Regions from separate parts of the Rhizobium sp. RU35A genome, predicted to be linked through region 1. Evidence: predicted binding sites of a transcription regulator. Region 1 holds the regulator's gene; the other holds the start of a gene.

Region 1 (5,126 bases):
CGATGCAGGCGAACGGGTTGGCGCCCGAGGAGCCGGCAAGGCGAACGGTCGAGGTGGAGGCGTTCTGCTCGTGATCTGCGTGCAGGATGAAGATGCGGTCCATGGCGCGCGCCAGAACCGGATTGACCTGATATTCCTCGCAGGGAACGGCAAAGCACATGCGCAGGAAGTTCGACGCATAGTCGAGGTCGTTCTTCGGGTAAACGAAGGGCTGGCCGATATGGTATTTGTAGGCCATGGCGGCGATCGTCGGCATCTTGGCGATCATGCGCAGCGAAGCGACCATGCGCTGGTGCGGATCGGTGATGTCGGTGGAATCGTGATAGAAGGCGGAGAGCGCGCCGACCGTGCCAACCATGACGGCCATCGGATGGGCATCGCGGCGGAAGCCGGTGAAGAAGCGGCTCATCTGCTCATGCACCATGGTGTGGTGCGTTACGCGGTAGTCGAAGTCCTTCTTCTGCGCAGCCGTCGGCAGTTCGCCGTAGAGCAGCAGGTAGCAGGTTTCCAGGAAGTCGCCATGCTCCGCCAGCTGTTCGATCGGATAGCCGCGATGCAGGAGGACGCCCTCGTCGCCGTCGATGAAGGTGATCTTGGATTCGCAGGCCGCGGTCGAGGTGAAACCGGGGTCATAGGTGAAGGCGCCGGTCTGCTTGTAGAGCGCGCCGATGTCGATCACGTCAGGCCCGATCGTGCCCTTCTTGACCGGAAGGTCAACCTTCTTCTCTCCCAATCCAAGATGTGCGCTTGTGTCCGTCATACTGATCCTCCGATGGGCGGAAAGGCGCTGAAAGCGCCAGATGAGTGAAGCCTCTGAAAGTAGCTATATGATCTAACGCGTGCTGCCAAGCACTTGCCGCGGGTAATTGTGCACCGCGAAATCCGTAACTTCACCCGGGTTTTCGGGTTCCCGCGAAGCGCTTTGGCGGGTTCTCTGCGTTTCAATCGATCCAATTGAGGCTGGCCCTGTTCTGCCGCAGAAAGCGGCAATTGACCGCCGCAGCTAAACAGGTTCAGGTTGTATTTCTGTTAAGGGCGGGCGCCATTCTGCGGAGGGTGCGTGAGGCAGGCGGAAACCCCGGCGAGCGAATCGAGACGAGAGGCGGAAGCCTTCCGCCAGCCTTCCTTTCTGCCTGTTCCGGCCCTTCTGGGGGAGGGAACGGCGCGTGCTCCGCTGACCTGGGACATCTCGGCGGACACCCCGTCAATATTGCGTGATCGGTCCGATCCGACACGGTGGTGGCAGACCATGCTGGCGGAGGAGCTTGCCCATGGACGCGGCTTTCTGCTTCTGCCCGTGTTTTTGGGGCTGGGGGTCATTCTCTGGTTTTCGGCCACTGCCGCGCCACCGGCCTGGCTGTCTGCCATGGGCCCGGTGCTGGTCGCGCTTGCAATCTGGACCGGACGGCGCGGGCAGGGGGCCGGGAGAACATGCCTGCTGGTCGCGGGGCTCGTCCTGTCGGGCTTCGGGCTTGCCCATCTGGAAAGTCTGCGGAATGCCACCGTTATTCTCGATCAAGCCGTCGTGACGCGGTTGGAGGGGGTGGTGGAGCGGCGTGAGGCTGTGGCGGGCGGCCGCTGGCGCTATACGGTGCATGTTCTCAGAACTTTCGAGCCGGTACTCTCCCGGCCCCCCGAGCGGGTGGCGCTCCTGTGGCGCGCGCCGCATGAACCCCTGGCATCGGGCACGCGGATCGAGGGGCGTGTGCGCCTGTCTCCCCCCTCCGGGCCCGCGCTTCCGGGCCTGCTGGATTTCGGCTTCACCGCCTATTTCGAAGGAACCGGTGCGGTCGGCTTCTTCTACGGGCGTCCGCTCATCCTGGGCGTGGCGGAACCGCCAGGCGGCTTTCTGGCCGGGTTGCACGGCGCACTCTTCGATCTGCGTGCCAGCATCGGCCAGCGCATCCGTGATGTGGTCGGGGGCGATGCCGGTGCCTTTGCAGCCGCGATTGTGACGGATGAGCGGCGGGCGATTTCGCCAGCCACCGTGGAGGCGCTGCGCCTTGCCGGCCTTGCCCATATCGTGGCGATCTCCGGGCTCAACATGGCGCTGGCGGCCGGCATTTCCTTCGTTGGTCTGCGGGGAGCCCTCAGCCTCATCCCTGGCTTTGCCGAGCGTGTGCCGATCAAGAAGATTGCCGCCCTGGGTGCGCTTCTACTGGTCACGGCCTATTACCTGATTTCCGGTTTCGGTGTCTCGGCCGAACGTGCCTACGTGATGATGGTCATCATGCTGGCCTCGGTTCTGTTCGACCGGCCCTCGATCAGCCTGCACAATGTGGCCCTCGCAGCCGTGCTGATTCTGGTCCTGACGCCATCCGCCGTGCTGGGCGCAAGCTTTCAGATGTCGTTTGCGGCAACTGTTGCCCTCGTGGCCGGCTATGAGGTCTGGATGCGCGGTGGAGCTTGGGAGGATCGCGGGCTGCTTGCGGGCGCGCACTCATTCCTCGGGCGACTCGTCCTGCCGTTGTTCGGCTTCGCGGCGGGCGTGCTGGCCACTTCGCTGATCGGCATGCTGTCGACGACAATCTTCTCGCTTGCTCATTTTCACCGGCTGGCCGCCTATGGTCTTGCGGGGAATCTGGCAGCCATGCCGCTGATTTCGATTGTCGTGATGCCGGCCGGATTGGTCGGCATGCTGCTGATGCCCCTGGGGCTTGATGTCCCTTTCCTGACACTGATGGGATGGGCGCTGCAGGGCGTGATCGCGATTGCCGAAACGGTCGCAGGCTGGGGAGGCGAGGTGGCGACGGGGCGACCGCCAGCTGGCTTCCTGCCGCTGGCCTCGGCCGGCTTCCTGCTGCTCACGCTGCTTCGGACGCGCCTGCGTCTGCTTGGTCTGCCGCTGATCCTGGCCGCTGTCGCCATGACGATCATTCCGGAGCGTGCGAGTTCGCCGGATCTGCTCGTCTCGGAGGATGGGATCCTCGTTGCCCTTCTGGACGGGCAGGCCGCGGCGACCAACCGGCGCCGACCTTCGGATTTTCTATACCGGCAATGGCAGGATGCGTTGCGCATCGAACAGACCAGCGCACCGCGCCTGTTGTCGCCGCCGCCTGACGCTGCGGCCAACCGAAAGGCAGCCCCTGGAATCCAGAGGGGTTCTGCACAGAATAAGAGAATCGAGCAAACAGAACGGGAGCCGGCGTCAACTGTCACGACGACGACCGACAGACAGTCTCAGCGAGCCGCTGCCAAAGTGCCGCTGAAGGCCGGCGAGGCGGAAACCATCCTGCAGACCCTGCGCAGAGACGCCGAAAAACAGCCGGGACGCTTTGTATGTCTTCCCTCGTCCGGCTGTCTTGCGATCACCTCGCAGGGGGCGACACTCATAACCGTTGAGGACAATCGTCTCACCGGAACCGCTTGCGACCGCGCAGATCTCGTCATTGCGCCACAGGCCCGCTTCGATGAGTGCCGTTCCGGCGCTCTCCTGCTGAGCGCCCAGACCTTGCGCCGCACCGGATCCCTGATCGTTCGTTTTCGCGACAGCCGACGAGTCGAAGACTGGCGCGCGGAAGCTGCCATCATGTCACATGAGCGCCCCTGGAGCGTTCATCGCAGCTATGACTGGCGACGCCGCAGCTTCGAGACAGATGTGCCGGAACCGGTGCGCCGGCTGGTCAGTGATAGCGGCGGATAAGGCCGACCAATCTGCCTTGTATCTTCACCCGGTCCGGTCCGAAGATCCGGGTCTCATAGGCCGGATTGGCCGCTTCCAGTGCGATCGAGGCCCCCTTGCGGCGGAACCGCTTCAGGGTTGCCTCCTCGTCATCCACCAGCGCCACCACGATATCGCCGGGCGTGGCTGTGCTGCCATTGCGGATGATGACCGTATCGCCGTCGAGAATGCCGGCCTCGATCATCGAATCGCCCTTCACTTCGAGTGCGTAATGCTCGCCGGTTCCCAGCATCTCTATCGGTACCGCAATCGAATGCGTATTGTTCTGGATGGCCGAGATGGGCACGCCGGCAGCAATGCGTCCCATGACAGGAACAGTTGCCGTTCCCGTATATTCTTCCGCAGGTGCCGCTGATGCGGCGGACTTGGCGGGCGGCGTCTTGCCGAGACTGCCTTCGATAACACTGGGTGAGAAGCCGCGACGGGGCTGGGCCGGCGGCACATAGGATTCCGGCAGCTTGATTACTTCCAGCGCGCGGGCACGGTTTGGCAGGCGGCGAATGAAACCGCGCTCCTCCAGGGCTGTGATCAACCGGTGGATGCCGGACTTCGACGCCAGATCAAGCGCATCCTTCATTTCGTCGAAGGAGGGCGGCACACCGGACTCCTTCATGCGTTCATGAATGAACAGAAGCAGTTCCTGTTGTTTGCGTGTCAGCATATGGCAACCCCGAGCCCGAAACAAATACAGAACAGACCCTATCTGTTCCTTATGTGTTCTGCAAGCCCCCAAAAGCCGGGTGTTTTTGGGGTGACCGGCTGATGGAGGCGCGATAATTAATCGGGAATGGCGCGCATAATTATTCTGGAATGAAAACGGGCCTGCGCGCTTGATTTATAAAGATTTTTCGTTGGAAAATGGGGGTGCGCAATGCGCCAATCGGTGGAAGCGTTTTGCGCCGTTCCGGCATAATGGTTAAGTAACTGAGTTGGCTTGCATTATTGGGGATAGCGTCCATGTTTTTGTCCGCAGATCGAAAAGATTGCGGATACCTTTGCGGATAGTGATCAATCTAATCCTTTTTGTGCGGGCTTTTCACCTCTTCCCAGAGGGTTGCCCAATACTGAACTTCCGGGTCGTATCCCTCGTTGAAACGCCCTGTTTGGAGTATCGCTCGCAACCGCTCAACAGCGGCTTCTCCATAGGGGGGAACCTTACCCTGATCTAGTTCGCGGTCATGATCTATGGATTCCTCGGCTTTGTTGACGATCTCTTGAATGATGCTTAGCCGCGCATCATCGTCATACATCCGCCTCAGCGAGAAAATTACGTCTATCTCGTCCTGAGATATGTACCATTTTGGTATGAACCCCGGATTTTCCGCAGAAGCTTGAGCAATGCTTCGGTTGATAGACATTTGATATTCTTCAAATGGGGTTTTGTATTCGCCAAAAATCAAGGCGGCAACAGTTACGTTTCCTATTCCTGCTATCTTCTTGATAA
Region 2 (5,126 bases), on a different contig from region 1:
GCACCGGTGCCGGCTTCAGGCGCGGGGTCAGCGCACGCACAACGGTGAAGACGGCCAGCATGCCGGCAAAGGCGAGGGTGATGGAAGCCGTCAGCACCACAAGGCTACCAATCGCCGCAATGCCGATGAGACCGAGGAAAACTGCGCGGATGTTCTGCATGGTTTTATGAACCTTTCTTCTTGCGTGAATGTGGGCCTTTCCGTTTCCACTTGCAAGTGCCTTGGCAGCTGTGCGCTCTTGCGTCTCATCCCGAAGCTTGTCACAAAGTCGCGATGCCCAGCACCCTTTCTCTCACGCCGCGTCCCTATCGCTCCCTGCTCAGCGTCCCCGCCATCAACCCGCGGGCCCTGGACAAGGTTCCGCAGCTTGCCTGCGACGGCGTGATCTTCGACCTGGAGGATTCGGTGTTTCCCGAGCGGAAAGACGAGGCGCGCGAGGCCCTGCGCGAGCGTCTTCCCGCTCTTGCCCGCGACGGCAGGACCCGCATCATCCGCATCAACGACCTGTCCTCCCCCTTTGCGGCCGCCGATCTTGACCTGGTGCTGGCGGTCCGGCCGGATGCGGTGCTTTTGCCGAAGGTGGAGCGCCCGCAGGATATTCTTTTTGTCCAGGAGAGGCTCGATGCCGCCGGCTGCGGGCCGGAGGTGGCGATCTGGGCGATGATGGAAACGGCGCGCGGCACGCTGAATGCCGGGGCAATTGCCGCCACGCGCGACAGGGCAGGGCGCCTTCAAGCCTTCGTGATCGGCCTCAACGACCTGCGCAAGGAAACCCGCGTGCTGCCGCGGCCCGGTCGCGCCTTTCTGGTCCCCTGGCTGATGCAGGTGGTGCTGGCAGCGCGCGCGCACGGGCTTTGCGTCATCGACAGCGTGTTCAACGATTTCCGCGACGAAGACGGCTTCGAGGCCGAATGCCGGCAGGGCCGCGAGATGGGGTTCGACGGCAAGATGCTGATCCACCCGGCCCAGATCGACGCCGCCAACCGGGCCTTTGCCCCCTCGGCCGAGGAGATCGCCGATGCGAAGGCCATCGCCGCCGCCTTTGCCCGGCCGGAGGCGGAAGACCGGAACGTCATCCCCCTTGACGGCCGCATGATCGAACGCCTGCATCTGGAGGAGGCCGAACGGCTGCTCGCTCTGGTGCAGGTCCTTGAAAACAGAAAGACAGTGCCATGAAAGTCTACCGCTTCCTCACCGGACCCGATGAGTCCAGCTTCTGCCACCGGGTGACCGACGCCCTCAACAAGGGCTGGGAACTGCACGGCGCGCCGAGCCTTTCCTTCAACCACGCCGAAAACAGGATGTATTGCGGCCAGGCCGTGGTAAAGACCGTTCACGGCAAGGACTACGACCCGAGCATGAAGCTCGGCGAGCAGTAAGACCCCTTGAACGTGCCGCCCCGGACCGGACATGACGGCCGATCCGGGGCACTCTTTGCGAAGGGGATGCGCTGGCCCCGCTCAGCCCGTGCGGTCGGCCGCCTCTTCGGCGCTTTCCTCGATGCGCTCCATGTCGTCATCGGAGAGGCCGAAGTGATGGCCGATCTCGTGGATCAGCACGTGGGTGATGATATCGCCCAGCGTCTCCTCGTTCTCCGCCCAGTAATCCAGGATCGGGCGGCGATAGAGGCGGATGCGGTTCGGCAATTCGCCGGTTTCCACGGTAAAGCGCTCGGAAATGCCGCGGCCTTCGAACAGGCCGAGCAGATCGAAGGGGGTTTCCAGCGCCATGTCCTCGAACACGTCGTCATCCGGAAAATCCTCGATCTCGATGGTGAGGTCCTGGGTCAGCGCGCGGAATTCCTGCGGCAGATTCCCATAGGCCTCGATTGCCAGCGATTCGAACGTGCTGATGGTCGGGGCGTGGCGATCCCGCCAATCATCGGTCTGGTCGACACGGGCCATGTGTGCTCCTTTTTGGGAGCCATATAAGGTTTTTGAGAATTTTTTTCGAGAGCGGATTCAAGCAGCAGGCGCGCAGCGTAAATGAATCTCGCGCACCGCCCTGTTGACTCTTCCGCCGGCCTCTGGAATCCATAAGAACATAAAGTGAACATTTCGAATGGAGCCGACGTCATGGCACGACCTGCCCTGGCGCAGGAGAGGGTTTTTGCCCTGCGCGAAACGATTGCCCGCCTGGAAGGCCGCGCTCTTCCGGAACAGGCGGCCGCAGAGGCCGGGCTGCTGGCCGAACGGCTGGCGGAATGTCCGGATCGCGCGGTCGCGCCGCAGGGGCGGGCAGAAGAGGCGCGGCTGAAAACCGATGTCGCGGCCTTCGATCAGGCGCTGGAGGGCGGCCTGCCGCGCGATGCACTGACCGAGATCCGCAGCCTCGGCTTTCGCCATGCCGGCGCGGCAAGCGGTTTTGCGCTGTCGCTCGCGGCCCTTCTGCAGGCTGCGGAGCCGGATGGGACATGCAGCCCAGTCCTGTGGATCGGCGAGCGGATGGGGGGAGGCGAGGCGGGCCTGCCCTATCCGCCCGGGCTGAAGGCTTTCGGGCTCGACATCAGCCGCTTTTTCCAGGCGCTGCCGCAGCGGCTGGAAGATGCCCTGTGGCTGGCGGAGGCGGCGCTGGACAGCGGATTGTTTGCCGCGACGCTTCTCGAGCTACGCGGCAATCCGGCCGCCTTCGGGCTGACGGAAAGCCGCCGACTGAGCCTTCGGGCAAAGGCGGCGGGGCGGCCGCTTCTGCTTCTGCGCCAGGCCGGCGAGGAGGAGGCATCGAGTGCTGCCTTCCGCATCCTCGCCGAACCGGCGCCGGCACTTGCGCGGCGCCTTCCCGACGGATCGATGCTCGGCGGCAGCATCGGCCATCCCGTCTTCCGTCTCACCCTGGAGAAGAGCCGCAACCCGGCTCCCCTCTCTTTCTTTCTGGAGTGGAACCCCCATGACCGCCGTTTCCTGGCTCTCGACCCCGCAAGACAGGCTCAGGCTTTCGAACCGAAGGCCGCGCATTCTGGCGCTTCATTTTCCGCGTCTGCCGACCGACCGGATCCTGCGCCGGCGCTGGGGTCTGTCCTGGCGTTTGAACGGGCGTTCGAACGGGCGTCCTGACGACACACCCGTCGTGGTGGCCGGCCGGCGTGACAATGGCATGCGTCTTCTGGCACTCGACGAAACCGCAGAGACCGCCGGGCTGCGCATGGGGCAGGGGCTGGCGGAAGCGCGCGCCATCTGTCCGAACCTGATCGTCATCGAGGAGGATGCGGCCGCCGACCGGCGCCTGCTGGAGGCGCTCGCCGACTGGTGCGACCGCTTCACCCCGCTGGTCGGGCTGGACGGCACCGACGGCCTCTTCCTCGACATCACCGGCTGCACGCATCTGTTCGGCGGCGAGGCGGCGATGCTGCAGGAGATCCTGACCCGGCTGACGCAGATGGGCCTTGCGGTGCGCGGCGCGATATCCTCGGCCCCCGGCCTCTCCTGGGCGCTTGCCCGTTTCGATGGCAACCGGATCGTCGCCGAGGACGAACAGGAGGGCGTGCTGGCGCCGCTGCCGGTCGCAGCGCTGCGCCTCGACGACACGCTGGTGCAGGCGCTCCACAAGGTGGGCCTCCGGCAGGTGTGCGATCTCCTGGAGGCGCCGCGGGCGCCGCTCGCCCGCCGCTTCGGCGCGGACCTGATGCTGCGTCTCGACCAGGCGACCGGTGCCGACGAGGAACCGATCTCGCCGCGCCGGCCGGTTGCGCATCTGTCGGCGGAGCGGCGGCTGGCGGAACCGATCCGGGCGCAAGACGACATCCTGGCCCTTGCCGCCACCGTCGCCGAAGGACTGAAACCGGGGCTGGAAGCGCGCGGGGCGGGCGGGCGCGTGTTCGAACTGGTGCTGTTTCGCGTGGATGGCCAGGTGTTTCGCCTGAACGCCGGCGCCTCGCGTCCCTTGCGCGATCCGCCGCGCATCGCAAAGCTGTTTGCCGAGCGGCTGAAGGGATTGCATGACGATCTGGATGCCGGCTTCGGTTTCGAGATCCTGCGCATCAATGTGCTGCACCACGAGGTGTTCGACAGCGCCCAGGGCGATTTCGAGGGCGATGACCGCCGGAGCCTGTCGCTGTCCGATTTCGTCGATCAGGTCTCGGCCCGGCTGGGACCGGAGGCCCTGCAGACCTGCCAGCTGCGCGAAAGCCATGTGCCGGAACGGGCGTTTCGCATGGAACCCGCCTTGCGGCAGGCACCGGCCCGCATTCCGCTGCGGGAGGCGCCGCCGCTGGGCGTGACCGTGTCGCGGGCGGAGCGGCCGCTTCGGCTGTTTGCCCGGCCGGAGCTCCTGGAAACCTTTGCGGTGGAGGTGCCGGACGGCCCGCCGATGCGCTTTCGCTGGCGCCGGCTGACCCACCGGGTGCTGAGGGCCGAAGGACCGGAGCGGCTGGCGGCGGAATGGTGGCGGGACGGCGAGGAAGCCCTGACGCGGGATTATTTCCGGCTGGAATCCGACAGCGGCCAGCGCTTCTGGGTCTATCGCCAGGGCCTCTATGACGAGGTGGCGCATCCGCGCTGGTTCATGCACGGGATCTTTGCATGACGATGCCCCCGGCCTTCTGCGAGATCGGCGCGCGCACCAATTTCTCCTTCCTGGAGGGTGCCTCGCATCCGGAGGAAATGGTGCAGGCCGCCGCCGAACTGGCGAGATGCGGCGAGCTTTGCGGGCTTGGTATTGCCGACCGCAACACGGTGGCTGGCGTGGTGCGCGCCCATGCGAAGCTGCGCGATCTGCCGGACGACGTGAACCTGAAAGTGCAGCCGGGCGCCCGCCTCGTCTTTGCCGACGCAACGCCCGACGTGCTGGCCTTTGCCTGCAACCGCACCGGCTGGGGCCATCTCTGCCGGCTGTTGAGCGCCGGCAACCTGCGCAGCGACAAGGGGGACTGCCGGCTGTTTCTCGACGACCTCCTGACCTGGGGCGATGGGCTGATGCTCGCCGTTCTGCCGGGCCGCCATCTGCTTGATGATGCGGCAGCGGGCGAGGCCTTTGCGCAGCTGCTTGCCAGGCTGCGCGAACGCTTTGGCACGCATCTCAGCGTGGGGCTTTCGGCCGAATATGACGGGCGCGATTCGCTGGCCTTTGCCAGCGTGGCCCAATGGGCCGAAGCGGCGCGGCTGCCGCTGATCGCCACCAACCAGCCGCTC

What was found. Region 1 encodes LexA, which represses DNA repair genes until DNA is damaged. Its sites were predicted from a motif close to TGTTCNNNNTGTGTTCNG; they were not measured.
Region 2: F3H95_RS23735 (metallopeptidase family protein) is a predicted target of LexA. The motif match lies at 2,038-2,055, and genes of this name have one in related genera.

The regions. Positions count from the first base shown of each region.
Region 1 is NZ_FTMR01000007.1:147,257-152,382, reverse strand. It holds gene gltA (citrate synthase) at 1-760, opposite strand, end outside; gene F3H95_RS16755 (ComEC/Rec2 family competence protein) at 1,211-3,643, shown strand; gene lexA (transcriptional repressor LexA) at 3,624-4,343, opposite strand; gene F3H95_RS16745 (helix-turn-helix transcriptional regulator) at 4,696-5,126, opposite strand, start outside.
Region 2 is NZ_FTMR01000014.1:75,743-80,868, forward strand. It holds gene F3H95_RS23720 (hypothetical protein) at 1-160, opposite strand, end outside; gene F3H95_RS23725 (CoA ester lyase) at 274-1,176, shown strand; gene F3H95_RS23730 (DUF1737 domain-containing protein) at 1,173-1,379, shown strand; gene F3H95_RS23735 (metallopeptidase family protein) at 1,461-1,904, opposite strand; gene F3H95_RS27525 (hypothetical protein) at 2,076-3,053, shown strand; gene F3H95_RS23740 (DNA polymerase Y family protein) at 3,067-4,521, shown strand; gene F3H95_RS23745 (error-prone DNA polymerase) at 4,518-5,126, shown strand, end outside.